DNA from 2 places in the Kitasatospora gansuensis genome. Region 2 is predicted to be linked to the other one. Evidence: predicted binding sites of a transcription regulator. Region 2 holds the regulator's gene; the other holds the start of a gene.

Region 1 (15,558 bases), 820 kb from region 2:
GTGCGGTAGCCGCGCAGCTGCGACATGTTCAGGGTCTCCGCGACGACACCCTGGCCGGCGAAGGCCGCGTCACCGTGGATCTGGATCGGCAGCACCGGGAAGGTGGTGCCGCCCTGGTCCAGCACGTCCTGCTTGGCGCGGACGATGCCCTCGACCACCGGGTCGACGGCCTCCAGGTGCGAGGGGTTGGCGGCCAGCGAGACCTTGATGGTCTCCCCGTCCAGACCGGTGAAGGTGCCCTCGGAGCCCAGGTGGTACTTCACGTCGCCGGAGCCGTGCATCGACTTCGGGTCGAGGTTGCCCTCGAACTCGCCGAAGATCTTGCCGTACGGCTTGCCGACGATGTTCGCCAGCACGTTCAGCCGGCCGCGGTGGGCCATGCCGATGACGGCCTCGTCGAGACGGTGCTCGGCCGCCGCGTCGATGGTGGCGTCCAGCAGCGGGATGAGCGACTCGCCGCCCTCCAGCGAGAAGCGCTTCTGCCCGACGTACTTGGTCTGCAGGAAGGTCTCGAAGGCCTCGGCCGAGTTCAGCCGGCGCAGGATGCGCAGCTGCTCCTCGCGCTCCGGCTTGGTGTACGGCTTCTCCAGGCGCTCCTGCAGCCACTTGCGCTGCTTCGGGTCCTGGATGTGCATGTACTCGATGCCGACGGTGCGGCAGTACGTGTTGCGCAGCAGGCCGAGGATGTCGCGGAGCTTCATCATCTTCTGGCCGCCGAAGCCGCCGACCGCGAACTCGCGCTCCAGGTCCCACAGCGTCAGCCCGTGCTGGACCACGTCCAGGTCGGGGTGCTTGCGCTGCTTGTACTCCAGCGGGTCGGTGTCGGCCATCAGGTGACCGCGGACCCGGTAGGAGTGGATCAGCTCCATGACGCGCGCGGTCTTGTTGACCTCGTCGTCGTGGGTGGTGGCGACGTCGGTGGCCCAGCGGACCGGCTCGTACGGGATCCGCAGCGACTCGAAGACGTCGTCGTAGAAGTTGTGCTCGCCGAGCAGCAGCTGGTGGATCGTCCGCAGGAACTCGCCCGAGGCCGCGCCCTGGATGACCCGGTGGTCATAGGTCGAGGTCAGGGTCATGATCTTGGAGATGCCCAGCTTGGCCAGGGTGTCCGGGGACGAGCCCTGGAACTCGGCCGGGTACTCCATCGCGCCGACGCCGACGATGGTGCCCTGGTTCTGCATCAGGCGCGGCACGGAGTGCACGGTGCCGATGCCGCCCGGGTTGGTCAGCGAGACGGTGACGCCGGTGAAGTCGTCCATCGTCAGCTTGTTGGCGCGGGCCCGGCGGACGATGTCCTCGTAGGCCTGCCAGAAACCGAGGAAGTCGAGCGTCTCGGCCTTCTTGATGGCCGCGACGACCAGCTGGCGGTCGCCGTTCGGCTTCACCAGGTCGATGGCGAGGCCGAGGTTCACGTGCTCGGGCTTGACCAGGTAGGACTTGCCGTCCTCCACCTTGTAGCTGTGGTTCATGCCCGGGCTGGCCTTGATGGCCTGGACCAGGGCGTAACCGATCAGGTGGGTGAAGGAGACCTTGCCGCCACGGGCGCGCTGCAGGTGGTTGTTGATGACGATGCGGTTGTCGATCAACAGCTTGGCCGGCACGGCACGCACCGACGTCGCGGTCGGCACCTCCAGCGAGGCGTCCATGTTGGTCGCCACGGCCTTGGAGGGGCCACGCAGCGGGATCAGCTCGGGGCCCGAACCCGCGGCCGGCGCGGCAGCGGCCGCGGGGGCCGCCTTCGGCGCGGGCGGCGCGGCCGGAGCTGCGGCCAGTGGCGCAGGCGCCGGCTGGACCGGCGCGGCCACAGGGGCAGCGGCCGGTGCAGCGGGGGCGGGCGCCGCCTGAACAGCAGCAGGGGCAGGGGCGGCAACGGCGGTCGGCGTGGGGCCGACCTGGGTCGCGGCCTGGGTCACTGGAGTCACCTCGGTACCGGGCTTGTAGTCGGCGAAAAAGTCCCACCAGGCTCGGTCAACCGAGTTCGGATCCTGGAGGTACTGCTGGTAGATCTCGTCGACGAGCCACTCGTTGGGGCCGAAGCCAGTGGAGCTTGCCGAGCTGACGGGGGTTTCAGGGTGTGGCGACACGGGGCAACCGCCCTCTTCCGCTTCCTTTTGGGATGGTGGACAGCGGGGATTAAGGCTACGCCTACGATCACTGATCGCGCAGTCCCCCTGGGCCAGGCGTCACCCAGATCACAGTGCCGACCCGTAATTTGGCCGAAACTGTGCGTTAGAAAGTTCCAACGGCGGGGAAGCGATCGCCTCCCAAGACGGTGGAAATCCCCTCATAAAAGGACATTAGCGCAGGTCAGTGCAGGCGCGCCGGATCTGCTGGAGTCCCCGCCGCGGGAATGTCCCAGTTCGGTGACAACTCCTGGTCGGACGGTACCCCGCCGGGGAGCGCGACCACGATCCGGCAGCCCCGGGCGGTCTCGGCCACCCCGATCCGGCCGCCGTGCAGATCCACCGCCCAGCGGGCGATGGCCAGCCCCAGGCCGGTGCCGCCGTCGCTGCCCGGGCCCAGCGCGGTGGCGGTGCCGCTGCGGCCGAACCGCTCGAAGACCCGGCCGCGGTCCTGCTCGGGGATGCCGGGGCCCTCGTCCTCGACCTCGAGCAGCAGGGCGCCCGGGCCCTCGCCCGCCGTCGCCCGGACGGTCACCGTGCCGCCGGTGGGGGAGTGCTTGCAGGCGTTGTCGACCAGATTGGCCACCACCTGGTGCAGCCGCTCGGGGTCGGCCACCGCGGCCAGCGCGGGCGGGCGGACCTCCAGCGCCAGTCGGACGTCCTCCCGCCGGCCGTACGCGCCGCCGGCCGTCGCGCCGTCCACGGTGAGCCCGCGCAGCACGCCGTCCAGGAACGGCCTGACCTCGAACCGGCGGGCGTCCAGCGGCACCACGCCGTCGTCCAGCTTGGACAGGTCGAGCAGGTGGCTGACCAGGCGGCCGAGCCGCTCGGTCTGCTCCAGCGCGGCGCCGAGGGTCTTCGGATTGGGCTGGACCACCCCGTCCACCACGTTCTCCAGGACGGCGCGCAGCGCGGCGATCGGCGTCCGCAGTTCGTGCGAGACGTTGGCGATCAGCTCCCGGCGGTGCCGGTCGGCGGCCTCCAGGTCGCCGGCCATCTTGTTGAAGGTGGCGGCCAGCTCGCCGATCTCGTCCCGGGAGTTGACCTCCACCCGGCTGCTGTAGTCGCCCTCGGCCATCGCCCTGGCGGCGGCGGTCATGTCGCGCAGGGGCGCGGTCAGGCCGTGGGCGAGGAACTGCATGAAGAGCAGGGAGGCGATCATCGAGAAGATCATGATGATCCGGATCTGGGTCTCGGACCGGATCGCGACCACCACCATCAGGCTGGCCAGGAAGACCGAGACGATCACCAGCAGGGTCAGCTTGCCCTTGATCGACCGGACCGGGTCCAGCGGTCTGACGTCGGCCCAGAGCCGACTGGCGGCCCGGCTGGCCAGGCCGCGGCGGGCCGGATCGCCCGCACCGCGCGGTGCACCGTTGCGTTGCTGTGGAAAGGTCATGTCGCCTCTGCGTCGTCCCCCCGCGAGACTCGCCGGTCGAGCTGACGAAGCGTGGGCCCCCCGGTGGCCCGGCTCCGTGCCCTACTAGGAGAGCGGTGCTTCCAGGGCGTACCCGACGCCGTGGACGGTGCGGATCCAGCTGGCGCCGATCTTCCGGCGCAGCGCCTTCACGTGGCTGTCCACCGTGCGGGTGCCCGAGGCGTCGGTCCAGTCCCAGACCTCGGCGAGCAGCTGCTCACGGGTGAGCACCGCGCGCGGCTGGGCGGCCAGGCAGGCGAGCAGGTCGAACTCGGTCGGCGTCAGGTGGACGTCGCCACTGCCGATCCGGACCCGGCGCTGCACGTGGTCGATCTCCAGCTCGCCGAACCGCAGGCTGCCCAGGGCGGGCGTACGGGCGGCCTGCTGGGCCCGCTCGACCCGGCGCAGCAGTACGTTCACTCTCGCCGCGAGCTCGCGCATCGAGAACGGCTTGGTCATGTAGTCGTCGGCGCCGACCCCGAGGCCGACCAGCAGGTCGGTCTCGTCGTCGCGGGCCGTCAGCATCAGCACCGGCACCGGGCGCTGGGCCTGGATCCGGCGACAGACCTCCAGGCCGTCGAAGCCGGGCAGCATCACGTCCAGCACCACCAGGTCGGGCTGCCAGGTGTGGAAGCCGTCGACCGCGCCGGGGCCGTCGTGCGCCACCGCGACCTTGAATCCCTCGGCACCGAGCCGGGCCGCGATGGACTCCGCGATGGTGGGTTCGTCCTCGACGACGAGCACTCGTCGCTGAGTGCTCACCGCAGTGCTGCTGTTGATGGTCTCTTGCTGAATTTCAGTCACGGTCACGCCACCGCCCCCAGGGCTGCGGCCCGGCTGCCTGTGGGGACAGCGGGGTCCGCTCGTAGTCGTCTTGTTTCCGTCGTGACAGACCTGTGTCAGGCCCGTCAAGGTCACCCGGACCGTCCGCCGAGGTCTCGGGCTGCGAAGGGGTGCGCGGGTGTGGTCCGCGCACCGCTCGGCACTGTTCGCAGCGTACGGACACCGCGAGCATCCCGGCAGGTGAACCGGACACAACCGGCCTGTGGGCCGGTGCCGACCCTGCCGGGGTTGAGGCACGGGGCGATACCTTACCCGGCGAAAATATCGCCCGTAACGGTGCGTATGCCGTCGAAGGGATGGCAGACTCCTCAGGACAGCGGCTACTTGTCCGTAAACAAAGGGATGGTCCGGACCAACGGGTGTGCTGGCTCGAACCATGTTCACAGCGGATTCACAGCGCGCTCCCAGGACCGAGAAGTACCGTGAGCACGACAAGTCACATGGTGGCACGAATCGGGTGGTGGGTGGAATGGCTGATCTCCGGTCGCGGTTGCGGAGGTTCGTGCCCACGCCCCGCCGCAACCCCCTCGCACTCGGGTATCTCGCCGTGCTGCTGGCCACCACCCTGTTCGCCCGGTTCGGCGACGCCGAGTTGGTCGACCGCCTCCAGGCGTTCTCCAGTTCGGACGGCCACAACCTGCTCGACCATCCCGTCCGGGCGCTGGTGCTGAGCGGGCTCTGGGTGGCCGGGCCGGTCTGGATGCCGTACTTCTGGGCCTTCGCCCTCACCGTCGCGCCGCTGGAGCGCCGGATCGGCGCCGCGCGCACGGTCGGCGTGCTGGCCGCCGGGCACGTGCTGGCCACCCTGCTCTCGCAGGCGGCGGTCGGGCTCGCGGTCTCCGCCGGACGGCTCGCCCCCGACGCGCTGGACAGCGTGGACATCGGTGTCAGCTACGGCGTACTGGCCAGTTTGGGCGCGCTGGCGGCGCTGCTCCCGGGGCGCGGGCGGCCGGTTCTGCTGGTCGGCGCGGTCACCATGACGGGCTATCAGTTCCTCTCCGAGTCCGAGCTCGTCAGCCGGGTCGGCCACCCGTCCGCGCTGCTGATCGGGGTGGCCGTCGGCCACTGGCTGCGCGGGGGCTCCGAGCGGGGGCTGCCGGTGCGGCGCCTGGTCCGCAGGCTGGTCCCCTCGCGGGCCTGATCGCAGGTCAGAGCCCTGGCCCCACCGGCCTCGCAGGTGATCGCTCAGGGCGAACAGCGGCCGGGGAACAATCGGCGTCCGCCAAACCTTAGTCAGGTCAACTCAACTTCACTGACTGGGGAGAGATCATGGCATCGACGTCCACACCGCTCACTCTGCCCGTGCTGCCGCTCGACGACGAGGTGGTCCTGCCCGGCATGGTGGTCCCGCTGGACCTGTCGGACACGGAGGTGCGAGCCGCCGTCGAGGCAGCCCGGGCCGGTGTCGGCGGCGGGGCGAAGCCCCAGGTCCTGCTGGTGCCGAGGCTGGACGGCTCGTACGCCGCCGTCGGCACGCTGGCCACCGTCGAACAGGTCGGCCGGCTGGCCGACGGCGACCCGGCCGCGCTGGTCCGGGCCGTCCGCCGGGTGCGGATCGGCGCCGGGACGACCGGTCCCGGTGCGGCGCTCTGGGTGGAGACCGGACCGTTCCGCGAGTCCGACCCCGGGCTGCCGGTGGCCGGGCGGGCCGCGGAGCTGGTGAAGGAGTACAAGGCGCTGTCCACCCAGTGGCTGCGCAAGCGTGGCGCCTGGCAGATCGTCGACCGGGTGGCCCAGATCGAGGGAGTCGGCGAGCTGGCCGACAACATCGGCTACGCCCCGTTCGCCACCGCCGAGCAGAAGCTCAAGGTGCTGCTGGAGGCCGACCAGCTGGCCCGGCTCGAGTACGCACTCACCCTGCTCCGCGACCACCTCGCCGAGGAGGAGGTCAACGACACCATCCGCAAGGACGTCGAGGAGGGCGTGGCCAAGCAGCAGAAGGAGTTCCTGCTGCGCCGTCAGCTGGACGCCGTCCGCAAGGAGCTGGCCGAGCTGAACGGCGACCCGGCCGACGAGGAGGGCGACTACCGGGCCCGGGTCGAGGCGGCCGAGCTGCCCGAGAAGGTCCGCGAGGCGGCGCTCAAGGAGGTCGACAAGCTGGAGCGGTCCTCCGACCAGTCGCCCGAGGGCTCCTGGATCCGCACCTGGCTGGACACCGTGCTCGAGCTGCCGTGGAACGAGCGGACCGAGGACGCGTACGACATCGCGGGCGCGCGGGCGGTGCTGGACGCCGACCACGCGGGGCTGGGCGATGTGAAGGACCGGATCGTCGAGTACCTGGCGGTCCGCAAGCGCCGGGCCGACCAGGGGCTCGGCTCGGTCGGCGGGCGCCGTGGCGGCGCGGTGCTGGCGCTGGTCGGTCCGCCCGGGGTGGGCAAGACCTCGCTGGGCGAGTCGGTGGCGCGGGCGATGGGGCGCGAGTTCGTCCGGGTGGCGCTCGGCGGCGTACGGGACGAGGCGGAGATCCGCGGGCACCGGCGCACGTACGTCGGCGCGCTCCCCGGGCGCATCGTGCGGGCGATCAAGGAAGCCGGTTCGATGAACCCGGTGGTGCTGCTGGACGAGATCGACAAGGTCGGCTCCGACTACCGGGGCGACCCGGCGGCCGCCCTGCTCGAGGTGCTCGACCCGGCGCAGAACCACACCTTCCGGGACCACTACCTGGAGGTCGAGCTCGACCTCTCCGACGTGGTCTTCCTCGCCACCGCCAACGTGCTGGAGTCCATCCCCGAGCCGCTGCTCGACCGGATGGAGCTGGTCCGGCTGGACGGCTACACCGAGGACGAGAAGGTCGTCATCGCCCGGGACCACCTGCTGCCCCGTCAGCTGGAGCGGGCCGGGCTGACGACCGGTGAGGTGACGGTCGACGAGGCCGCGCTGCGGAAGCTGGCCGGGGAGTACACCAGGGAGGCCGGCGTCCGGAACCTGGAGCGTTCGATCGCCCGGGTGCTGCGGAAGGTGGCGGCGCAGAGCGAGCTCGGGGAGCGCGAGCTTCCTTCGGCGATCGGCCCGGACGAGCTGCGCGCGCTGATCGGGCGCCCGCACCACACGCCCGAGGCCGCGCAGGAGCCGGCGGAGCGGCGCACCGCGGTGCCGGGTGTGGCGACCGGGCTGGCCGTCACGGGTGCCGGTGGTGACGTGCTCTACATCGAGGCCTCGCTGGCGGACGCGGAGACCGGTTCCACCGGGCTGACGCTGACCGGGCAGCTGGGTGACGTGATGAAGGAGTCCGCGCACATCGCGCTCTCCTACCTGCGGTCGCGCGGCGCCGAGCTGGAGCTGCCGGTGACCGGGCTGCGCGAGCGCGGCATCCACCTGCACGTCCCGGCCGGGGCCGTCCCCAAGGACGGGCCGAGCGCGGGCATCACGATGACCACCGCACTGGCCTCGCTGCTCTCCGGCCGCAAGGTGCGGACGGACGTCGCGATGACCGGTGAGGTGTCGTTGACCGGGCGGGTGCTGCCGATCGGTGGCGTGAAGCAGAAGCTGCTCGCGGCCGACCGGGCCGGGGTCACCACGGTGATCATCCCCAAGCGCAACGAACCCGACCTGGACGACGTGCCGGCGGAGGTGCTGGAGCGGCTCACCGTGCACCCCGTCGCGGACGTCCGGGAGGTGCTGCGGCTGGCGCTGGAGCCGGCGGAGGTGCTCGTGGCTGCCGCCTAGGCAGGTGGTTCGGAAGGTAGGGGCTCGGGGAACGGCGACGGTTCGTGGCTGGCGGGTATCACTGCGAAAGTGCCTGACCATTTACGGACGGATCACCTTTTACGAGGTTGGCGTCGCAGTTCCCCGAGCCCCTGGCCGTAGACGGTTGAGCACCTGCCAAAAGGTCGGCGTCGCCCACGCGGCGGAGCCGCACATCAGCAGAGCCCCGAGCCCCTACCTTCCGTACCGTGAGACGGTGGTTGTGTGACGGTGTGTCAGCACGGGAGCATGGGGCCATGACCCGTCACGCACACCTGAGCCGTCGGCTTGATGTCGACCTGGCCCGTGCGTGTTCGGCGATCTGTTGCCGCGCCTGCTGAGCGCGGTGCCTCCTGCCCGGGTGTTCGCCGGGCTGTTTCTCGTCCTGCCGGGCGGAGTGCACCTCTGTGTCCACACTCCTTCGACGGGACTTCCATGCGTCTGCGCACTCGCGCCGCCGTGCTCGCCACGGCCGCCCTCCTGCTGACCAGTCAGACCCCGGCGCACGCTGCCGACCCGTACGGCCCGCTGCCGCCGGCCAACCCGTTCGCGGGCCCGGCCGGCACGGCCACCATGCACAGGGACACCGGTTCCTCCGACGCGACCCCGCTGCCGGGGCCGGGGGCGGGCAGTGTCCGTTCGCACCGGACGGCGTTGCAGTCCGCCTGCCCGACCGTGCTGGTCGGGGCCGACGGCTATCCGGTCGCGCTCTGCACGGAGATCTTCGGGCTGGCGCCGACCGTTCATCTGCTCGACCCGGCGACCGGTGGGTCGGTGGCCGAACTGACCCTGGCCAAGGGCTCGTTGCTCGGCGGGGTATACGCCTATCTGGACCACCGGGACCGGCTGGTCGCGGTGGACGGCAACCGGGAGCTGCTGCGGATCGGGCACCGCCGTACGGCGGCCGGCGGCTGGGAGCTGTACGTCGACTCCCGGCTGCCGCTCGCGGGGGCGGTCCCGGACGGGGACGCCGTCACCGGGCTCTCGCCGGACTGGCAGGGGCGGGTCTGGTTCGTCACCGGCGCCGGGGTGGTCGGCACCGCCGACGACCGGACCGGCGTGGTCCGCACCCTCGCGCTGCCGGCCGGTGAGCGGGTGGCCAACTCGATCTCCACCGCCCCGGCCGGGACGGCGGTGGCCACCACGCACGCCACCTACCTGCTGACCGCGTCCGCCGACGGCACCCCGCAGGTGAGCTGGCGTCAGCCGTACGACCGGGGCCCGGGGCGGAAGCCGGGGCAGCTGAGCTGGGGGACCGGTTCCACCCCGACCTTCTTCGGGCCGGGCACCGGCACCGACTACCTGACCGTGGTGGACAACGCCGCGCCCACGGTGAACCTGCTGGTCTACCGGGCCGGCAGCGGTGAGCAGGTCTGCTCGGTGCCGGTGCTCAAGGCGGGCGGCAGCGGCAGCGAGAACTCGCCGGTGGCGGTCGGCAACGCGGTCTTCGTGGCCAGCACGTACGGCTACCCGTACCCGAAGCTGCCGGAGGACGCGGGGCCGAGCGTGCCCTCCTCGGCCGCCTTCCGGGGCGGGCTGAGCCGGGTGGACGTCCGGGCCGACGGCTCCGGCTGCGACCTGACCTGGGACAACCGGACCAGGTCGGCCGCGGTGCCGAGGCTGTCCACCGCGGACGGGCTGCTCCGTACGGTGCTGCGCAACCCGGTGATCCCGGGCACCGACGCGACCTCGGCGGTGGACCCGTACTCGTACGCCGAGATCGACCCGGCCACCGGGCGGACGGTGCGGACGGCCTACCTCGGGGCGGGCTTCATCTTCGACACGCTGCAGATGGTGGGCAGCATCGCGCCCGGCCGGGTGGTGTTGCAGGGCACCACCACGGGCGTGCTGCGGATCACGGCCGGCTAGGACGTGTCGTTCGGCCGTCGAACGGGACAGACCCGTGCGAAACTGCCGAAATGCCGTCACCTACTCAACGGGTGCTGTCCCGAGTCCCGCTTCGGCTCCGGCCGTTCCTGGTCCGGCACCGCAGGCTGGTGAAGTTCCTGCTGGTGGGCGGGAGCTGCTTCCTGCTCACGATGGTGCTGAACTTCGGGCTGCGGCACACCGTGTTCGAGGAGAAGCCGGTGGTCGCGCTGACCGTCGCGACCGTGGTCGCGACGGTCGTCTCCTACGTGCTGAACCGGCAGTGGTCGTTCCGGGCGCACGGGCGGCAGCGCGAGGCGGTGCTGTACCTGGTGGTCAGCGGGCTGGCGGTGCTGGTGAACGACGCGCCGCTGGTGGTCTCCCGGTACCTGCTGGACCTGCGGGAGCCGCATGTCACCGCGTTCGCCGAGGAGGCCGCCGACTTCCTCAGCGGGATGATCGTCGGGACGTTCCTGGCGATGCTGTTCCGGTACTGGGCGATGCAGCGGTGGGTCTTCACCCGCCGGGCCGATCCGCTGCCCGCCGACCGGCCCCGGGCGGGGGCCGGCCGGTGACGGGCGGACAGCGGTGACGGCCGGTCGACGGTGACGGTCGGTCAGAGGCCGAGCAGGTGGTCCATGGCGAGCTGGTCGAGCAGTTCGAAGCCCATGCCCCGGGCGCCGGCCGCGGCCGGGTCGAAGTCCTCGAAGGCGGTCCGGTCGGCGAGCAGTGCGGTCAGGCCGTCCTCGGCGGTCGGCCGGGCCAGCTGGTCCAGCCGGGCCGCCGTCAGGGCGGCCTGGACGGCGGGGTCGGCCCGGAAGGCCAGCGCCTTCTGCTTGAGCGCCAGGTAGTTGCGCATGCAGGCGGCGGCCGAGACCCAGACGCCGTCCAGGTCCTCCGTCCGGGAGGGCTTGAAGTCGAAGTGCCGGGGGCCGTCGTAACCCGCGCTCTCCAGCAGGTCGACCAGCCAGAACGCGCCGCGCAGGTCACCCGCGCCGAACCGCAGGTCCTGGTCGTACTTCGGCCCGGACTGGCCGTTCAGGTCGATGTGGAAGAGCTTGCCCGCCCAGAGCGTCTGCGCGATGCCGTGCGCGAAGTTCAGGCCCGCCATCTGCTCGTGGCCGACCTCCGGGTTGAGGCCGACCAGCTCGGGCCGCTCCAGCTGGTTGATGAAGGCGAGGGCGTGGCCGATGGTCGGCAGCAGGATGTCGCCGCGCGGCTCGTTCGGCTTGGGCTCGATCGCGAACCGCAGGTCGTAGCCCTGCTCGGTGACGTACTCGCCGAGCAGGTCGAACGCCTCCTTCAGCCGGTCCAGCGCCACTCGGACGTCCTTGGACGCACCGTGCTCGGCGCCCTCCCGGCCGCCCCAGGCGACGTACGTGGTGGCGCCCAGTTCGGCCGCGAGGTCGATGTTGCGGATGGTCTTGCGCAGCGCGTACCGGCGTACGTCGCGGTCGTTGGCGGTGAACGCGCCGTCCTTGAAGACCGGGTGCGAGAACAGGTTGGTGGTGGCCATCGGGACCTGCAGGCCGGTGGCGTCCAGCGCCTGCCGGAACCGCTTCACGGCCTGGTCGCGCTCGCCCTCGCCCGCGCCGAACGGGATCAGGTCGTCGTCGTGGAAGGTCACGCCGTGCGCGCCCAGCTCCGCCAGCCGGGTGACCGTCTCCACCGGGTCCAGGGCCGGGCGGGTGGCGTCGCCGAACGGGTCGCGGCCCTGCCAGCCGACGGTCCACAGACCGAAGGTGAACTTGTCCGAGGGGGTGGGGGTCAGAGTGCTCACGGGCGCCTCTCCTCTATTCGTCATGGCAGAAAACAAACTAGTATCCGGACGCGTCCCCGGGAAGAGGCGGCGGACGAAAACGTGGCGGATGGCGGAGAAGGGCGGGCGATGTGGCGGCACGGCAGATCGTGATCGGGATCGACAGTTCCACCCAGGCGACCAAGGCACTGGCCGTGGACGTCGCGACCGGCGAGGTGCTGGGGGAGGGGCGGGCCCCGCACACCGTCCGGGGCACCGGCGGCGCCCGGGAGAGCGACCCGGAGCAGTGGTGGCAGGCCCTGTGCACGGCCGTGGCCGCCACCGGTCACGCCGACCGGGCCGCCGCCGTCTCGGTGGCGGGCCAGCAGCACGGGCTGGTCGCGCTGGACGCGGCGGGGGTTGCGGTGCATCCCGCTCTGCTCTGGAACGACACCCGGTCGGCGCCCGAAGCGGCCGCGCTGGTACGGGAGTTGGGGCGGGAGGAGTGGGCGCGGCGGGTCGGCAGTGTGCCCGGCGCGTCGTTCACGGTCAGCAAGTGGGCCTGGCTGCGGGCGCAGGGGCTGACCTCGGGGGTGGCCGCGGTGCGGCTGCCGCACGAGTACCTGACCGAACGGCTCACCGGGCAGGTGGTCGCGGAGCCCTCCGACGCTTCCGGGACGGGGTGGTGGGGGCCTGGGGGGTACGACGCGGAGATTCTTGAACTCGTGGGGCTGCCGGTCGAGTTGCTTCCGCCTTCGGCTGAGGCGCCTGGCTCGGGTGCACCAAATGCAAAGTCCCCCGCCATTTACGCAGGTGCAACGCTCCAAGGGTCGGCGTCGCAGCTCCCCGAGCCCCTGATGGCTGAGGGTGTGTTGGTAGCGGCCGGGGCGGGGGATAACGCCGCGGCGGCGCTGGGGCTCGGGCTGATGCCCGGGCAGGCGGTGGTGTCGCTCGGGACGTCCGGGACCGCGTATGCGCTCACGCGGGGGCGGCCGGCTGATCCGACCGGCGTGGTGGCGGGTTTTGCGGCGGCTGACGGCGTCCACTGGCTCCCGCTCGCCTGCACGCTCAACTGCACCCTCGCCGTGGACCGCCTGGCCGCCCTGCTCGGCCGGGACCGGGAGGCCGTCGAGCCCGGCGGCAGCGCCGTCGTGCTGCCGTTCCTGGACGGTGAGCGCACGCCGGACCTGCCGTACGCCTCCGGCCTGCTGCACGGCCTGCGTCACGAGACCACCGGGGGGCAACTGCTCCAGGCCGGGTACGACGGCGCCGCGTACGCCCTGCTGACCGCACTCGACCAGGTCCTGGCGGCCGGTGCCGAACCGGAGTCCGACGCGCCCCTGCTGCTGATCGGCGGCGGGGCCAAGGGTCGGGCCTGGCAGCAGACCGTACTCCGCCTCTCCGGCCGCCCGGTCCAACTCCCCACCGCCACCGAACTGGTGGCCCTCGGCGCTGCCGCCCAGGCCGCCGCGCTGCTGACCGGCGAGGCCCCGGCCGCCGTGGCCCGCCGCTGGCAGACCTCGGCCGGTCCGGTGCTCGACCCCGTCCCCCGCGACAAGGCCGCACTGGACCGGATCGGTGCCACCCTGGCGGCCGCCGGGGGGTTGCTCGGGGTGTGACCGCACGGGCCGTTACGCTGCACCGACTGGCGCGGCGCCAGGACGAAACAGGGGGTGAGCCGGTGCGGGCCGGACCGGCGAGTCAGCAGGGGATGCGGTGGGCCAACCTGGCCCTGGTGCTCGGGGAGATCGCGGCCCGGCCGTGCTCGCGCGCGGCGGTGGCCGGGGCGACCGGGCTGACCAGGGCGGCGGTCTCCTCGCTGGTCGAGGAGCTGATGGCCGCCGGGCTGCTGACCGAGGCCGGGCCGACCGCGCCGAGCGGCCGGGTCGGGCGGCCCGGCAGCGAGCTGGCGCTCAGTCCGGACGGGCCGGCCGGGCTCGGCGGCGAGATCGGGGTCGAGCACCTGGCCGCCTGCGTGGTCGATCTCCGGGGCGAGGTGCGGAGTTGGCACCGGCTGGAGATCGGCAACCGGGGCCGCACCCCGGCCGCCGTCCTGGCCGACCTGGCCGAACTGCTCCACCGGGCCGCCGCCGAGGCCGGACTCCGGCCCGCCGGGCTGACCCTGGCCGTGCCCGGCCTGGTCGGCGCGGCGAGCGGGGTGATCGCGGGTGCGGCCAACCTGGGGTGGAGCGATGTGCCCGCCGCCGCCGAACTGCGCTCCGCCCTCCGGGCCGCCGGGGCCACCGACCTGGCCGCCCTGCCGATCGAGGTCGACAACGAGGCCAACCTGGGCGGCCTGGCCGAACTCTGGCTGGCCGGCCGCCCCGACGACTTCTGCCACCTCTCGGCCGAGGCCGGGATCGGCTCGGCGATCGTGATCGGCGGTCAACTGCTGCGCGGCGCCCGGGGCTTCGCGGGCGAACTGGGCCACCTGACGGTCTGGCCGGACGGCCCGCCCTGCGCCTGCGGTGCCCGCGGCTGCCTGGAGCAGTACGCCGGGGAGACCGCCGTCCTGCGGGCGGCGGGCCTGGAGGGCGTCGGCGGCGACTGGGTCGCCCTGCTCGCCGCCCGGGCCGCCGCCGGCGACCCGGCGGTGCTGACCGCCCTCGCGGGCGCCGGAACGGCCCTCGGCATCGCGGCGGCCGGGGCGGTGAACCTGCTCGACCCGCAGGCCGTCGTGCTCGGCGGCGGCTACGCCGAGCTGGGCGACTGGCTGCTCCCCACCATGCGGGCCGAACTCACCGCCCGGGTCACCGTCCGCCCCTGGAACGAGACCTGGCTCTCCGTCTCCCCCCTCGGCCGCCGCGGCCCCCTCCTCGGCGCCGCGGTCGGCGTCGTCCGCAACATCATCGCCAACCCCGGCGCATACGCGGGCCCATGACGCCGCGCAAGGTTGCACCACCAGGGGCTCGGGGAACTGCGACGCCGACCTCGTAAAAGGTGATCGTGCGTAGGCGGTCAGGCACTTTCGCAGTGATACCCGCCAGCCACGAACCGTCGCAGTTCCCCGAGCCCCTGGGCAGTGCAACTCAACCGTGCGTAGAAATGTGCTCCCGCCCGTACCGCGGCCGCCGGATCACCGCCGCCATGGTGACGCCGACGCCGACCACCGCCCAGGCGACCAGGACCAGCAGCGGTACGAGGATGTTGGTCCCCCCGAAGTACGCGATCGAGCGGGCCACGTCGGTGCCGGCCCCGTTCGGGATCCAGGCGCCGATCGCCCGCCAGAACGCGGGCATCATCGGCGGCGGGAACACCCCACCCGCACTCGGGTTGCCGAGCACCACGAAGATCAGCACCGCCAGCCCGATGCCGACCACGTCGAACAGGCACTCCAGTGCCATGGTGATCGCCCCGACCGCGAACACCACCAGGCTGCCGAGCCCGATCAGCCCCCAGCTGGAGCCGGGCAGGGCGTTCAGGGCGGGCCCGATGATGACCGCCCCGCCGATGCCGGCCGCGACGGAGTACAGCGCCAGCGCGCCGAGCCGGATCACGGCGCGGCTCGGGTTGGCGGGCCGGGAGCCCGCGCTGATGCCGAGGATGGAGGCGACCAGGTAGCCGCCGACGCACCAGCCGACCACCAGGTAGAACGAGGACAGGCCCTCCGCGTCGCCCTTGGCGAGCGGCAGGACGTCCTCCACCACGACCGTCCGGCCCTGGCTCTTGTCGACGGCGGTGACGATGGTCTCGGCGGCCGTGGCGGCGGCCGGGCCGCGGGCGTCGGCGACCAGCAGGGTGTCCTGCGTGGTCGTCGGGTCGAAGAGCCAGGCGGCGTAGATCTTCTGGTCCTTGATCCGGGCGACGGCGTCGTCCCGGTCGGTCGCGGTGGTGGCGCGGACCGCGCTGTCCGGCACCGACTCCAGCGCGCCGACCAGCTTCGGGCT
Region 2 (15,558 bases):
GATGGTGTTGAAGCAGTGCGGGCAGGTGGCCACGATCCGCTTGGTCGGGGCGTCCTCCAGCGCGGCGTTCAGGGTCTCGACGTTCTGCGCGCCGAGCATCTGGAACAGGAACTCGTTGCCCAGGCGGCGCGGGGAGTCGCCGGAGCAGGTCTCCTCCTTGCCGAGGATGGCGAACTTCACGCCCGCGGTGTGCAGCAGCTCGGCGAAGGCCTTGGTGGTCTTCTTGGCCCGGTCCTCCAGGGCGCCGGCGCAGCCGACCCAGTAGAGGTACTCGACCTCGGCCGGGTCGATGTCCTCACCGATCACCGGCACCTCGATGCCGGTCTCCTTCTTGAGCTCCTTGACCCAGTCGAGGCGGGCCTTGGTGGCCATGCCCCACGGGTTGCCCTTGTTCTCCAGGTTCTTGAGCATCGTCCCGGCCTCGGTCGGGAAGGAGCTCTCGATCATCACCTGGTAGCGGCGCATGTCGACGATGTGGTCGATGTGCTCGATGTCCACCGGGCACTGCTCGACGCACGCGCCGCAGGTGGTGCAGGACCACAGCACGTCGGGGTCGATGACCCCGTTCTCCTCGGCGGTGCCGATCAGCGGGCGCTCGGCCTCGGCCAGCGCGGCGGCCGGCACGTTCGCCAGCTGCTCGGGGGTGCCGATCTCGTTGCCCTCGGCGTCCTTGCCGCCGCCGGCCAGCAGGTACGGCGCCTTGGCGAAGGCGTGCTCCCGCAGGCTCATGATCAGCAGCTTCGGGGAGAGCGGCTTGCCGGTGTTCCAGGCCGGGCACTGCGACTGGCAGCGGCCGCACTCGGTGCAGGTGGAGAAGTCGAGGATGCCCTTCCAGGCGAAGTGCTCGACCTGGGAGACGCCGAAGTTCGCGTCGTCGGCCGGGTCCTCGAAGTCGATCGGCTGCCCGCCGCTGGTCATCGGACGGAGCGCGCCGAGGGCGACGCCGCCGTCCTCCTCGCGCTTGAAGTAGATGTTGAAGAACGCCAGGAAGCGGTGCCAGGCCACACCCATCGAGGGGTTGATGCCGATGGTGGTCGCCCACGCGAACGAGATGCAGATCTTCAGCATCGCGAACAGGTAGATCAGGTTCTCCAGGGTGCCGTGCGCGAGGCCCCGGAAGGCCACCACCAGCGGGTAGGAGACCAGGTACGCCGCCTCGTAGCTCTCGACGCCCGCCAGCGCGCCCTCCAGGCCGCGCAGGATCATGATGCACAGGCCGATGCCGAGGATCGTGTACTCGACGTAGAAGGCCTGCCAGGCGATCGACCCGGCGAACCGGGACTTCCGCCCGGCCCGGCCCGGCAGGCTGAGCAGGCGGATCACCATCAGGGTGGCGATGCCCAGCGTGGTCAGCGTGCCGACCAGCTCGGTGAAGATCTCGAACGGCAGCCAGTGGCCGATCACCGGGATGACCCACTCGGCGTCGAAGAGCTGGCCGAACGCGGTCACCAGGGTGGAGACCAGGGTGAAGAAGCCGACCGCGACGAACCAGTGCGCGACGCCGACGACGCCCCACTTGTTCATCCGGGTGTGACCGAGGAACTCGACGGCGACCGTCTTCGTCCTCTGCACCGGGTTGGCGGTACGGGTGGAGTCCGGCGCGCCGGTCTTCACCACCTTGTAGATGTACGCGGCCGCGCGGGCGGCGAGCGCGGTGCCGATCACAGTCGTGACCAGCGAGATGACGATCGCTGCTAGCTGCATCGGCTCTCCGTCTCCAGCGGCTGGGGTGTAGCGGGCTCCCCTGAGTGTACTCATCAGTAACTTTCAGGGGTGACGCGCCGGAGACTACCGCGCGTTAACACCGATGAAGAAGACGCTCAAGGTATGGCGGCAGTCACTAAGGGCAGACTCACCCGTCCGGCGGAGCCCTGCGGATAAGCGCGCAGTAAAGTTGAGCGCAGCAGACTCATGCCTGTTGACGCACACGATCGGGTCGTGCATCCTTGAGCCTGTAAAGCTCAACTTCTTCATGGAGGTACCAACGATGGCACGCGCGGTCGGCATCGACCTCGGCACGACGAACTCGGTCGTCAGCGTTCTCGAAGGCGGTGAGCCCACCGTCATCACCAACGCCGAGGGCGCCCGGACCACGCCGTCCGTCGTCGCCTTCGCCAAGAACGGCGAGATCCTGGTCGGCGAGGTCGCCAAGCGCCAGGCGGTCACCAACGTGGATCGCACGATCCGCTCGGTGAAGCGCCACATGGGCACGGGTTGGAAGATCAACCTGGACGGCAAGGACTTCAACCCCCAGCAGATCAGCGCCTTCATCCTGCAGAAGCTGAAGCGCGACGCCGAGGCGTACCTGGGCGAGACGGTGACCGACGCGGTCATCACCGTCCCGGCGTACTTCTCCGACTCGGAGCGCCAGGCGACCAAGGAGGCCGGTGAGATCGCGGGCCTCAACGTCCTGCGCATCGTCAACGAGCCGACCGCGGCCGCGCTGGCCTACGGCCTCGACAAGGACGACCAGACCATCCTGGTCTTCGACCTCGGCGGTGGCACCTTCGACGTCTCCCTGCTGGAGATCGGCGACGGGGTCGTCGAGGTGAAGGCCACCAACGGTGACAACCACCTCGGTGGCGACGACTGGGACCAGAAGGTCGTCGACCACCTGGTCAAGGTCTTCCAGTCCGGCCACGGCGTGGACCTCTCCAAGGACAAGATGGCGCTCCAGCGCCTGCGCGAGGCCGCCGAGAAGGCGAAGATCGAGCTGTCCTCGTCCTCCGAGACCTCGATCAACCTGCCCTACATCACCGCTTCGGCCGAGGGCCCGCTGCACCTGGACGAGAAGCTCACCCGGGCCCAGTTCCAGCAGCTGACCGCGGACCTGCTGGAGCGCTGCAAGACCCCGTTCCACAACGTCATCAAGGACGCCGGCATCGCGCTGTCCGAGATCGACCACGTGGTCCTGGTCGGTGGCTCCACCCGGATGCCCGCCGTCGCGGAGCTCGTCAAGGAGCTGACCGGCGGTCAGGACGCCAACAAGGGCGTCAACCCGGACGAGGTCGTCGCCATCGGCGCCGCGCTGCAGGCCGGTGTGCTGAAGGGTGAGGTCAAGGACGTCCTGCTGCTCGACGTCACCCCGCTGTCCCTGGGTATCGAGACCAAGGGCGGCATCATGACCAAGCTGATCGAGCGCAACACCACGATCCCGACCAAGCGCTCCGAGATCTTCACCACGGCCGAGGACAACCAGCCGTCCGTGCAAATCCAGGTCTACCAGGGCGAGCGCGAGATCGCGGCGTACAACAAGAAGCTCGGCATGTTCGAGCTGACCGGTCTGCCGCCGGCCCCGCGTGGCCTGCCCCAGATCGAGGTCACCTTCGACATCGACGCCAACGGCATCATGCACGTCGGTGCCAAGGACCTCGGCACCGGCAAGGAGCAGCGGATGACCGTCACCGGCGGCTCCGCGCTGCCGAAGGACGACATCGAGCGGATGATGCGCGAGGCCGAGCAGTACGCGGCCGAGGACCACGAGCGCCGCGAGGCCGTGGAGACCCGCAACCAGGGCGAGCAGCTGGTCTACTCGACCGAGAAGTTCATCGCGGACAACACCGAGAAGCTGCCCGAGGACGTCAAGACCGAGGTCGAGACCGCGATCGGCGAGCTCAAGGAGAAGCTGAAGGGCGAGGACGTCGCGGCGATCCGCGAGGCCACCGAGAAGGTGTCCACCACCGCCCAGAAGCTCGGCGCCGCGCTGTACGCGCAGAACGACGCCGCGGGTGCCGCCCCGGCCGGTGACGCCGCCGGTGCCGCCAAGGACGACGACGTGGTCGACGCCGAGATCGTCGACGACGAGAAGCCCAAGGGTGGTGCCGCATGACGGAGAAGCCGCAGGGCGGCGAGCCCGGCGACGACTCCGCCGCCGAGGAAGCCGTGCTGAAGGCCGCCGAGGAGGCCGTCGCGGGCGCCGGTGCCGATGAACTCGCTGCTGCGAAGCGTGAGTTGACCGAGCGTACCGGTGACCTCCAGCGCCTTCAGGCCGAGTACCAGAACTACCGCAAGCGGGTCGAGCGGGATCGTCTGACGGTCCGTGAGATCGCGGTCTCCAACATCCTGGAGGCCCTGATCCCGGTGCTGGACGACATCGGCCGGGCCCGTGAGCACGGCGAGGTGACGGGCGGCTTCAAGTCCGTCTCCGACAACCTGGAGACGGTCGTCGCCAAGCTGGGCCTGCAGCAGTTCGGCAAGGAGGGCGAGCCCTTCGACCCGACCCTGCACGAGGCGCTGATGCACAGCTACTCCTCGGACGTCACCGAGGACACCTGCGTGCAGATCCTCCAGCCCGGTTACCGGATCGGCGAGCGGATCATCCGTCCCGCGATGGTCGCCGTCGCGGAGCCCCAGCCGGGCACCCAGAGCACTGCCGCGCCGGATGCCGACTCGTCGGACTCCGACAAGGCCGACGGTGCCACGGAGAGCTGACCGAACGAGCGCTGCGGAGTCGTCCGTCGTCCTGGACGACGGACGGCTCCGCAGCGCCGTGTCCGAACAAGCAACAGCGAACGACGCCGGGAGGTGGCAGCAGCCATGAGCGCGAAGGACTACGTGGAGAAGGACTACTACAAGGTCCTCGGTGTGCCCAAGGACGCCACCACCGCCGAGATCAAGAAGACCTACCGGAAGCTCGCCCGCGAGTTCCACCCCGACGCCAACAAGGGTGACGCCAAGGCGGAGGACCGGTTCAAGGACATCTCCGAGGCGTACGACGTCCTGTCGGACGACAAGCGCCGCAAGGAGTACGACGAGGCCCGCAGCCTGTTCGGCAACGGCGGCTACCGGGCCGGCGGCCCGCAGGGCGGCAGCTTCGACTTCGGCGACCTGTTCGGCAACAGCCCGCAGGGCGGTGGCGGGGTCGGCGACATCTTCGGCGGCCTGTTCAACCGGGGCGGCCGGCAGCCGCAGCCGCGCCGGGGCGCCGACGTCGAGACCGAGGTGACGCTCGCCTTCGAGGAGGCGGTGGACGGTGCCACCGTCCCGCTCCGGATGACCAGTCAGGCCGCCTGCCGGTCCTGCTCGGGCACCGGCGCCAAGGCCGGCACCACCCCCCGGGTCTGTCCGACCTGCGTGGGGGCCGGCACGGTCAGCCGGGGCCAGGGCGCGTTCGCGCTGTCCGAGCCCTGCCGGGACTGCAAGGGCCGCGGCATGCTGGTCGACGACCCCTGCACGGTCTGCCACGGCAGCGGCCGGGCCTCCTCGGCCCGCACCATGCAGGTCCGGATCCCGGCCGGGGTGCAGGACGGGCAGCGGATCAGGCTCAAGGCCAAGGGCGCCCAGGGCGAGCGCGGCGGCCAGCCCGGTGACCTCTACGTCACCGTGCACGTCGACACCCACCCGGTGTTCGGCCGGAAGGCCGACAATCTGACCGTCACCGTGCCCATCACCTTCCCCGAAGCCGCGCTGGGCGGCACCATCGAGGTGCCGACGCTGAACGGCCCTTCGGTCAAGCTCAAGCTCCCGGCCGGGAGCGCCAACGGGCTGACCATGCGGGCCCGCGGCAAGGGCGCCACCCGCACCGACGGCACCCGCGGCGACCTGCTGGTCACCGTGGAGGTCGTGGTCCCCAAGCACCTCGAGGGCGACGCCCTGGAGGCACTGGAGCAGTACCGCGAGGCCACCGCCTCCGACGACCCGCGAGCCGCCCTCTTCAAGGCGGCAGAGGGAGCGTGATGACCCGATGACCCCCGACAGCCCGATCGGTCCGGGACCCGGCCTCGGCGAGGGCCTCCCCGGCGGCCCCGGCCTGGGCCGCCCCCGCCCCGCCGCGACCCACTACGTCCTGACCGAGGACACCCCGGTCTACGTGATCTCGGTCGCCGCCGAGCTCTCCGGCCTGCACCCGCAGACCCTGCGCCAGTACGACCGCCTCGGCCTGGTCTGCCCCGACCGGACGGCCGGCCGCGGCCGCCGCTACTCCGCCCGCGACATCCAGCAGCTCCGCGAGGTCCAGCGGCTGTCCCAGGACGAGGGCATCAACCTGGCCGGCATCAAGCGGATCATCGAACTGGAGAACCAGGTCGCCGCCCTGCAGTCCCGGATCGGCGAGCTGGCCGACTCCCTGGAGGGCGCCGCCTCGGCGCTCCAGCAGCGGGAGGCGGCGGTGCACGCCTCGTACCGCCGGGACCTGGTGCCCTATCAGCAGGTGCAGCAGTCCAGCGCGCTGGTGGTCTGGCGGCCGAAGCGCTGACCCTGCCTCGTGACCTGAGCCGCCGGTACCCCCAGTCAGGGGGCTACCGGCGGCTCACGTGCAGTGGGAGAGTGCCGGATACCGACGGTTCGCTTTCGGCCGTAGCAGAACGGATACCGCGGCGGAAGCCTAAGATCCCCTCTGTACCCCATGTGTCCGCGACCAGCAGCCTGCTGAGCCAACTCCGAGGAGCCGCAGATGAGTGAGACGGCTGAGCCCGGCCTCACCACAGGCGGGCTGAACATCCTGTCGGCGGACGCCAGGGAGTTGTACCGGGCGGTGGTCCGATCCAAGGTCGAGCTGGCTCCGAGCGAGCTGCCCGCGGAGGCGAAACCGGCCCTGCAGGAGTTGCTGGACATGGGCCTGCTGGTACCGGACACCGACCATCCCGACGTACTGGTAGCGGTCGATCCGCAACAGCTGGCGGAGGGGCTCGCCGCCTCCTGGCAGCGAAAGGCGCTCAGTCTGCTCACCCGCGCGGTGGCCCTCCCGGCGGCGCTGAAAGACCTCACCGAGGAATTCCACACCCCGGAGCAGTCCGGCGGCACCATTGAGTACGTACGCGGAAAGGTGCTGATCAACCAGCGGCTCCAGCAGCTCACCAACAGCTGCTCGGAGGAATTCCTGGCCGCCCAGCCCGGCGGGCCCCGCCCGCCCGAGGCCCTCGCCAGCAGCATCGACCGCGACCTGGCGCTGCTCCGCCGAGGGGCGACCGCCCGCACCATCTACCACCCGAGCACCCGCTACCACGCCCCGACGCGCGACTACGTCGCCGCCGTCACCCAGGCGGGGGCCCAGGTCAGGACGTTGGACGAGCCGTACACCCGCATTCTCGTGATCGACCGGCGCACCGCGATCATCCCGGTCGCCGACGACCTGAGCCTGGCCGCCTTCGTCCACGACCAGGCCATCATCAGCTACATCGTGGCCGAGGTCTTCGAGCGCAACTGGAACCGCGCGATCGACTTCGACGGCGCCCGCGCCGTGCCCCAGCAGGTCGTCTCCCGGCTGCGGCAGACGATCATCGACCTGATGCTCAAGGGGACCAGCCACCGCGTGATCGCGCGCAGCCTGGGAATCAGCGAACGCACCCTGGCGCGGCACATCGCCGACATGCGCGAGGACTATCACGTCGAGTCGCTGTTCCAGCTCGGGTACGTGCTGGCACGGTCGAACTCGGCACAAGCCGAGGTCGAGGCACCCGGTTTCGAGTGATCGGTCCCCCGTTACCGATCACCGATCACGGATTCCATGGGGCTCAGGTCCAGTTGCTGTCCTCGAGAGCCACCACGGTGGTAACCCGTGCGCTCACGCTATTGGCAGGCTCATGCGAAGAAATGCTGTCGACGACCTGCCCGCCAACTGCGAGAACCCCGAGAGCGACCACAAACGACACCGCTATGCGGCGCACCGAACGGTAGAAGCCTGACACGCGACCACAACCTCCCCTAGCCCTGCGGCATCCAGAAAGTACCAATGAATAAGACAATCGCCCACATGATGCCGCAGAATGCGGCTTCATGTCACCAGAGGCTGGTCATCTCGGGTGCGTCATCTGCCTGCCATGCAGTGAGATGACACCACGGAGCAGTGGACGGGAAGAGAGCAACCGATGGACGATCAGTTCGCTCCCGATGCCCCGGCTTGATCACCACACTTGCCGGTGAACATTCAAATTGTCCGGCGTTAACCGCCGAACCACTGATCTTCCCCCAGCAGCCACCAAACACAGTCGGCCGGAGTGCAGCATCCCGACCGGCGAGCCCGGAGTCGACATGAGTGAGCCCTACCTGCGCAATCGCGCCGTTCAGACCCCCGAGGGTCGGCGCGCTCGGGTGTTCCTGGCCGCGCCGCTCATGCGGCTGACCGGGCCGGCCGACAGTGTGGTGACGCTGGCCAGCCGGACCAGGCTGACCACCCTGCGCTCCACGCTGCTGAAGAGCGGCGCCGCCGTGTACAGCGCGCACCACAGCGACGCCTGGACCGTGGCCGGCCGCGCGCCGGAGCCGCGGGTGCCCTCCGACTTCCGGGCGCTGCAGACGGCGGACCTGGTCTTCGCCTACGTCGGTGCGCCGCTCTCGGCCGGCGTCGCGCTCGAACTCGGCTGGGCCTCCTCGCTGCGCAAGCCGGTGGTGCTGCTGGTGGACGAGGCGATCACCCACAACCCGTTGATCGCCACCATCGAGCAGGTCGCCCCCGTCCTGCCGCTGGTGTTCGACGACACCTGGTCGCAGGACGCCCTGCGGCACACCGTGGAGACCGCGCTGGACTGGGCGGGCATGGCCCTCTCGCTCCGCGAGGGCTTCTGGACCGCGCCGACCGAGGCCTTCCCGAGCCCCCGCCAGGAGCCCCCCGTCTCCGGCTTCGGCTACTGGGCCCCCGGCGTCGCCACCGGCTGAGCGGATGGGTGGGGCGGTCAGCCCGCTGACACGCCCTCCGCCCCACGCATCTGCCAGCCCAGCTGGAACAGCGTCTCCGCGTCGTACCGCTCACGCAGTCGGGCGATGTGCCCGGCCACCGTGCGCTCGCTCAGCCCGAGCCGACTGGCGATCTTCCGCTGGGTCAGGCCCTGGGTGAGCAACTGCCCGACCTGCTCGTGCATCCGGTCGCCGACCACCTGCCAGCGGACCCGCTCGGCCCGCTCCCAGTCCCGTTCGAAGCCGCTGACCAGGAACGAGACCACGGCCGGGTCCTCCACGATGGCAGCCCTGGTGTGATCGGCGGAGGCCGAGATGACGGCCGTCGTCCGGTCATAGATCAGGATGCGGCTGAACGGCTCGTCCAGGACGCGCACCCGCGCGCCCCACTCGCTCACCATCGCCGCGTACTCCGCCGTCGGACCGTCCGTCCGGGCGGCGCCCTGGTAGAGCACGTGCAGCACCCCGCCGCCCTCGACGAAGCGGCGGGTCCGGTCCATCCCCACCCGGACCAGGTCCATCGGCCGGGCCCCGCCAGGGTGCGCGGCCAGCAGCTCGTCCCGGCGGTCGGCGTCGAGCTGGACGATCCTGGACCGGATCTGCTCCATGTCCTCGATGTGCAGCACCGTGCTGGTGCTCTCGATCCGGCGCGGCGCCGCGTCGTACGCCCGGGCCAACTCGCCCAGCAGATCCGGCACTTCGTCGGCCTGCCGGAGTGCGCCGGTGCCCGCCCTACGGAGTTCGGTGGCGCGCTGCTCGGCCACCGTCCGCGGGTTGACGGCCGTCAGCGTGGCGTCCCCCGTGTGGTGGATCAGCAGTCCGAGTTCGAGCAGCCGGAGCACGGTGGCGGCGTCCTGCTCGGCCACGTCGCGGAACAGCACCTTCCCGCCCTGCGCCAACACCTCACCGTAGAACGCCCGCTCGGCCTCACCCACCAGCACGGGCGCCCCGCATCTGCCAGCCAAGCTGGAACAGGGTCTCGGCGTCGTGGAGTTCGCGCAGCCGGGCGATGTGGCCGGCCACCGTGCGCTCGCTCAGGCCGAGCCGACTGGCGATCATCTTCTGGGTCAGGCCCTGGGTGAGCAGTCGGCCGACCTGCTCGTGCACCTGGTCGCCGACCGCCTGCCAGCGGACCCGCTCGGCCCGCTCCCAGTCCCGTTCGAAGCCGCTGACCAGGAACGAGACCACCGCCGGGTCCTCCACGACGGCGGCCCTGGTGCGATCGGCGGACGCCGGGATGACGGCCGTCGCCCGGTCGAAGATCAACATCCGGGTGAACGGCTCGTGCAGGATCCGCACCCTGGCCCCCCATCCGGTGACCGTCGCCGCGTGGCGGGCGGTGGGCTCGTCGCTCCTGGCCGCCTCCTCGTAGAGGACCCGGAGCGTGGCGCCCCGGGCCAGCAGGCGGTGCAGCCGCTCCACCCCGCCCTCCAGGTGCTCGACGGGGCGGGCGCCACCGGGCTGTGCGGCCAGGCACTCGTCCTGGCAGTCGGCTTCGAGCTGCAGCATCCGGGAGCGGATCTCCTCCATGTCCTGGATGTGCAGCACCCCGCCGACCCGCTCGACCTTGCGCGGTGCCGCGTCGTAGGCGCGGGCCAACTCCTCCAGCGGCGCCGGGATCTCCTCCGCCCGGAGCAGCATCCGGGTGCCGGCCGAGCGGAGGTCGGCGGCGAGACCTTCGGCGACGGTGCGGGGGTTGACGGCGGTGAGGGTGGCGTCGCCGGTGTGGTGGATCAGCAGACCGAGTTCGAGCAGCCGGAGCACGATGGCGGCGTCTTGGTGCGCCACGTCGCGAAACAGCACCTTCCCGCCCTGCGCCAACACCTCGGCGTAGAGGGCGTGTTCGGCCTCACCCGGCATCGGGAGGTCAGGCATCGCGGCCGCCGCGGAGCAGCCAGCCGAGCTGGAACAGGGTTTCGGCGTCGTGGAGTTCGCGGAGGCGGGAGATGTGCCCGGCGACGGTGCGTTCGCTGAGGCCGAGGCGGGTGGCGATGGTGCGCTGGGTGAGGCCGGTCGCGAGCAGGCGGCCGATCTGTTCGTCGACCGGGCGTTCGTCGGCGCAGGTGTCGGCGTCGCTCCACTTGACGCGTTCGGCGCGGGCCCAGTCGCGCTCGAAGCCGCCGATCAGGAAGGCGACCACGGCCGGGTCCTCGACGAAGGCGGCGCTGCTGTGGTCGGCGGCGGCCGGGACCACCGCGACGGTCCGGTCGAAGATCATCGCCCGCTTGAAGGGCTCACCCAACACCCGGACCCGCATCCCGAGTTCGCCGATCGCGGCGGCGTAGCGGACGGTGGACTGGTCGGTCCGGACGGACGGTTCGTAGAGCGCCCGGACGGTGCCGCCCCGAGCGGCGAACTCGTGGGCCCTGGCCACCGCGCGGTCGAGCTGGGCGGCCGGCAGCGGGCCGCCGGGCTGGGCGAGCAGGATCTCCTCCCGGGCGCCGGCCTCCAACTCCCGCATCCGGTGCACGATGTCGGCGGCGTCGTGCACGTGCCGGACCACGCTGGAGCGGACCGAGCGGCGTGGGGCGCTCTCGTACACCTTCGTCAACTCGCCGAGCAGGATGGGCAGTTCTTCGGCCTCGACCAGCAGTCTGGTGCCGGCGGAGCGGAGTTCGGCGCTGATCCGGGCGCCGACGGTGCGCGGGTTGACGGCGGTGTAGCCGAGGCCCTGGGCGCTGCCGATCAGCAGGCCGCTCGCCAGCAGCCGGGCCAGCGCGTCCTGGTCGGCCGTGGCGGCCATCGCCAGGGTGATCCGGCCGCCCTGGGCGAGGACGTCCAGGTAGAGCTCGCGTTCGGCCTCGTCCGGCAGCCGTACCTCGGTCACTTCGCCCTCCCCCGCATCTGCCAGCCGAGCTGGAACAGGGTCTGCGCGCCGTACTGCTCGCGCAGCCGGGCGATGTGGCCGGCCACGGTCCGTTCGCTCAGCCCGAGCCGGGTGGCGACCGCCCGCTGGGTCAGGCCGGCGGCGAGCATCCGGCCGACCCGGTAGGCGGCGGCCTGGAGCGGCGACCCGGTGCCCAGCCGGGACCAGTCGACAGTCTCGGCCCGGCCCCAGTCCCGCTGGTAGACCGCGACCAGGAAGGCGACCGCGGTGGGGTCGGAGATGAAGGCGGCCCGGCCGTGGTCGTCCGCGGCGGGCACCACGGCCACCGTGCGGTCGATGATCAGCATCCGCTGGAAGCACTCGTCCAGGATCCGCAGTTCCGAGCCCTGCTCGGACATCGCGACGGCGTAGTCGACCGTGGCGGGCTCGGTCAGCGCACCGGGCTGGTAGACGGTGCGGAGCCGGATGCCGCGCCGGCGCAGGGCCAGGTCCTGTTGCCGGGCCAGCACCAGGGTCTCCGGGTGCCGGGGGCCGGGCTGGGCGGCGAGCAGTTCGGTGCGGCACTCGGAGAGCAGTTCGGCGATCCGCTGCCGGATCTGCTCCCGGCCGTCGACGCAGGTGGACCGGGCGGGTTCGAGGACCACCCGCGGGGTGGACTCGTACGCCCGGGTGAGCCCGCTGAGCGCGTCGGGCAACTCCTCGGCGCGGAGCAGCAGTCTGGTCGCCGCCGAGCGCAGTTCGGTGCAGAGCCGCTCGCTGACCGAGCGCGGGCTGACGGCCACGTAGGTGCTGTCGAGGGCGTTGGGCAGCACCAGCCCGGAGTCGACCAGCTGGTCGAGGGCGGCGCGGTCGGCCTCGGGGAGCTCGGCGAACGGGAGCCGGCCGCCGTTGGACAGGATCGAGAGGTAGAGCTCGCGGGCGGTCTCGTCGGGGAGCTCCTCGGTGGAGGCCATGTGCGGTGCACCTCCTGCCGTCGCTCACCCATGGGTCCGTCCCGCCCATGATCCCCCAGGGATGATCCGACGCGTCCCCCGGAGCCCTGAGGCCCGGGGAACCCGTCGATCTCACGCCGGTCAAAGCGCTTCCAGCGAGGCGGAGCAGCAACGCCTCGCCGACTCCGGACCGGGGCCATCACCACACATGGCGATCCGGCCGGGGCTCCACTTCGTTGCACCGGCACGCGTACGTACCGGGGCACCCCCGTAGCGGAGCAAGTCGCCGTTCACGGGCTGCGGTTGCCCGGACGACCTTGGCGTGGTTCCACCCTCACAGCGGGGCGGCCGGTGAACAAGGGGCGCCCGACTGCATGTTCCCGCAAGTGCAGGAACCTGCAGTCGGTGCGGCCGGACGGGCCGTCAGGCCGCCTGCAGCCGGCCGAGCAGCCGGCCGTCGAGCAGGCCGCCCAGGGTACGCACCAGGGCGACCGCCCAGGCGGTGACCAGCAGCAGGTAGAGCGCCACGGCCAGGCCGGTGAAGCCGTCGAAGCCGGTGTGCCGGGCGAGACCTGCGGTGCCGGTGACCATGGTGCCGACCGGGAAGGTGAAGGCCCACCAGGTCATCGCGAAGGGCATCTCGGCCCGCAGCGCCCGCAGGTTGGCGGTGAGCGCCACCCCGAGCCAGAGCACCCCGAAGCCGGTCATCGCGACGCCGTACAGGATCGCGAAGCCGAGGGCGAGCCCGGCCAGCGCGGGGGCCACCGACTTGGCGGCGTCGGCCAGCTGGTTGACGGCGGTGGTGGACTGGCCGAGCGGGCCGAGCACCAGGAACAGCGAGGGGGTCAGCACCAGGGCGGGCAGCTTGCTGTGCACCAGACCGGCGAAGACCACCGGCAGCACCAGCAGGGTGCCGAGCAGGCTGGCGCCGAACAGGGCGTAGCAGCCGTACAGCATGGTGGAGCCGAGCGCGGCGGGCAGGTGCGGGATCAGGGCGGGGCCGAGCGCGGCGGCGACCATCGGGGCGACCACGGGGAGCAGCCAGGTGGGGTTGGCCTTGAGGGCGGAGACCCGGTGCCGGGTGATCATCAGGTACGGGATGCCGGCCGCCACCAGGACGGCGTAGAGGGTGCCGACGGTCCACAGCACCAGGTCGATCGCGACCGCGGCCTCGGTGCCGATCAGCCGGGAGCCGAGGGTCAGGGTGCCGAAGCCGACCGCGATCAGGGCCATCGGGGGACAGCCGTAGAAGACCGCGGTGGCGGGCTCGTCCAGCAGCTGTTCGCGGGCGGTGGCCCGGTGCTTGGTGAGGTGCACCGCGCGGCCGGTCACCAGGGCCGCCAGGGCGAGGAAGGAGAGCGCCCAGACCGCCTCGCCGAAGCCGATCAGGCCGGGGAGGTGGACCGGGAGGGCGCCGGCCGCGTTGGCGACGATCGCGGTGCCCATGACGGCGGCGTACCAGTTGGGGCCGAGCCGGCCGAGGTCGAGGCCGTAAGCGGCGGTGCGGGGTGCGGTGAGGGTGGCCATGACTCCACCGTGCCGCCCGGAACGATCATCCGGTAGCGCAGCGTGCCCTATGAGCACATAGCCTGACCCTATGCCCCTCTCCCCGCGTGTCCCCGAGCTCGGCGCCCTGGAACTGCTGCTCGCGGTGGCCAGGCTGGGCAGCGTCGGCCGGGCGGCGGCCGAGCTGGGGGTCAGTCAGCCCGCCGCCAGCGCACGGATCAAGGGCATGGAGCGGCAGATCGGGGTCCCGCTGCTGGAGCGCTCGCCGCGCGGCTCGCGGCCGACCGAGACCGGCCGGGTGGTGGTCGAGTGGGCCCGCAACGTGGTCGAGGCGGCGCAGGCGCTGGACGCCGGGATCGACGCGCTGCGCGAGCGCCGGGACGCCCGGCTGACCGTGGTGGCCAGCCTGACCGTGGCCGAGTACCTGATGCCGGGCTGGCTGCTGGCGCTCCATCAGGTCAGCCCCGACACCTCGGTGACCCTGCGGACCGCCAACTCGGCGGACGTCGCCGCCCACGTGCTGGCCGGGGACGCCGACCTCGGCTTCGTGGAGGGCCCGACCACCCCGCCCGGCCTGGGCGGCGCGGTGGTGGCGGCGGACCGGCTGGTGGTGGTGGTCGCGCCCAGCCACCCCTGGGCCCGCCGCCGTACGCCGCTGACCGGCGCCGAGCTGGCCGCCACCGCGCTGGTGCTGCGCGAGCCGGGCTCGGGCACCCGGGAGGTCCTGGAGCAGGCCCTGGCCCCGTACGGCGGAGCCGCCAAACCCCGGCTGGAGCTGGCCTCCTCGACCGCGTTGAAGGCGGCCGCGATGACCGGCGCCGGGCCGGTCTGCCTGAGCGAGCTGGCGGTCATCGAGGAGCTGGCCACCGGTCGGCTGGTGGCCGTCCCGGTGGAGGGGGTGGACCTGGCCCGGCCGCTGCGCGCGGTCTGGCCGGCCGGTCACCGCCCGGCCGGACCGGCCCGCGAACTGCTCGGCCTGACCCGGAAACGCTGAAGACCCTTACTCCGCAAAGTTGAGCGGGGTAGACTCAACTTGTCGAACAGTCCGCCTGTCATAGAGGAGGCCGCCCGCAGTGGACGCCAGCAAGTTCACCAGCAAGACCCAGGACGCCCTGTCCGCCGCGATCCGACAGGCCAGCGCCGCAGGAAACCCGGACGTCAAGCCGGTGCACATCCTGCTGGCCCTGCTGGAGCAGCCGGAGGGCATCGCCCGCCCGCTGCTCGAAGCGGTCGGCGCGGACGTCCCCGCCGTGCTCGCCGCCGCCCGGCGGCAGCTCACCGCCCTGCCCAGCGCGCAGGGCTCCACCGTCTCCGCGCCGCAGCTGGCCCGGGACACCATGGCCGTGCTCGCCGAGGCCGGCAAGCGCGCCGAGGACCTGGACGACCAGTACCTCTCCACCGAGCACCTGCTGGTCGGCCTGGCCGCCGAGGGCGGGCAGGTGGCCGACCTGCTCCAGCAGTACGGCGCCACGCCCAAGACGCTGCTGGCCGCCTTCAAGGACGTCCGGGGCAGCGCCAAGGTCACCTCGGCCGACCCGGAGGGCACCTACAAGGCGCTGGAGAAGTACGGCACCGACCTCACCCAGGCCGCCCGGGACGGCAAGCTCGACCCGGTGATCGGGCGGGACCAGGAGATCCGCCGGGTGATCCAGGTGCTCTCCCGCCGGACGAAGAACAACCCGG

What was found. Region 2 encodes HspR, which represses chaperone genes until heat shock. Its sites were predicted from a motif close to TTGAGNNNNNNNNNCTCAA; they were not measured.
Region 1: lon (endopeptidase La) is a predicted target of HspR. The motif match lies at 5,612-5,630, and genes of this name have one in related genera.

The regions. Positions count from the first base shown of each region.
Region 1 covers NZ_JACHJR010000001.1:2,865,291-2,880,848, reverse strand. Annotated here, with positions in the region: gene F4556_RS12615 (multifunctional oxoglutarate decarboxylase/oxoglutarate dehydrogenase thiamine pyrophosphate-binding subunit/dihydrolipoyllysine-residue succinyltransferase subunit) at 1-2,084, opposite strand, end outside; gene F4556_RS12610 (sensor histidine kinase) at 2,308-3,522, opposite strand; gene F4556_RS12605 (response regulator transcription factor) at 3,607-4,344, opposite strand; gene F4556_RS12600 (rhomboid-like protein) at 4,886-5,524, shown strand; gene lon (endopeptidase La) at 5,653-8,049, shown strand; gene F4556_RS12590 (hypothetical protein) at 8,503-9,936, shown strand; gene F4556_RS12585 (GtrA family protein) at 9,987-10,508, shown strand; gene xylA (xylose isomerase) at 10,550-11,704, opposite strand; gene xylB (xylulokinase) at 11,824-13,290, shown strand; gene F4556_RS12570 (ROK family transcriptional regulator) at 13,383-14,552, shown strand; gene F4556_RS12565 (DUF3533 domain-containing protein) at 14,701-15,558, opposite strand, start outside.
Region 2 covers NZ_JACHJR010000001.1:3,681,145-3,696,702, forward strand. Annotated here, with positions in the region: gene F4556_RS16130 ((Fe-S)-binding protein) at 1-1,704, opposite strand, end outside; gene dnaK (molecular chaperone DnaK) at 1,988-3,829, shown strand; gene grpE (nucleotide exchange factor GrpE) at 3,826-4,431, shown strand; gene dnaJ (molecular chaperone DnaJ) at 4,537-5,676, shown strand; gene F4556_RS16150 (heat shock protein transcriptional repressor HspR) at 5,684-6,193, shown strand; gene F4556_RS16155 (TrmB family transcriptional regulator) at 6,392-7,408, shown strand; gene F4556_RS16160 (TIR domain-containing protein) at 7,969-8,592, shown strand; gene F4556_RS16165 (LuxR C-terminal-related transcriptional regulator) at 8,610-9,551, opposite strand; gene F4556_RS16170 (LuxR C-terminal-related transcriptional regulator) at 9,538-10,485, opposite strand; gene F4556_RS16175 (LuxR C-terminal-related transcriptional regulator) at 10,478-11,437, opposite strand; gene F4556_RS16180 (LuxR C-terminal-related transcriptional regulator) at 11,434-12,390, opposite strand; gene F4556_RS16185 (TDT family transporter) at 12,793-13,896, opposite strand; gene F4556_RS16190 (LysR family transcriptional regulator) at 13,967-14,869, shown strand; gene clpB (ATP-dependent chaperone ClpB) at 14,949-15,558, shown strand, end outside.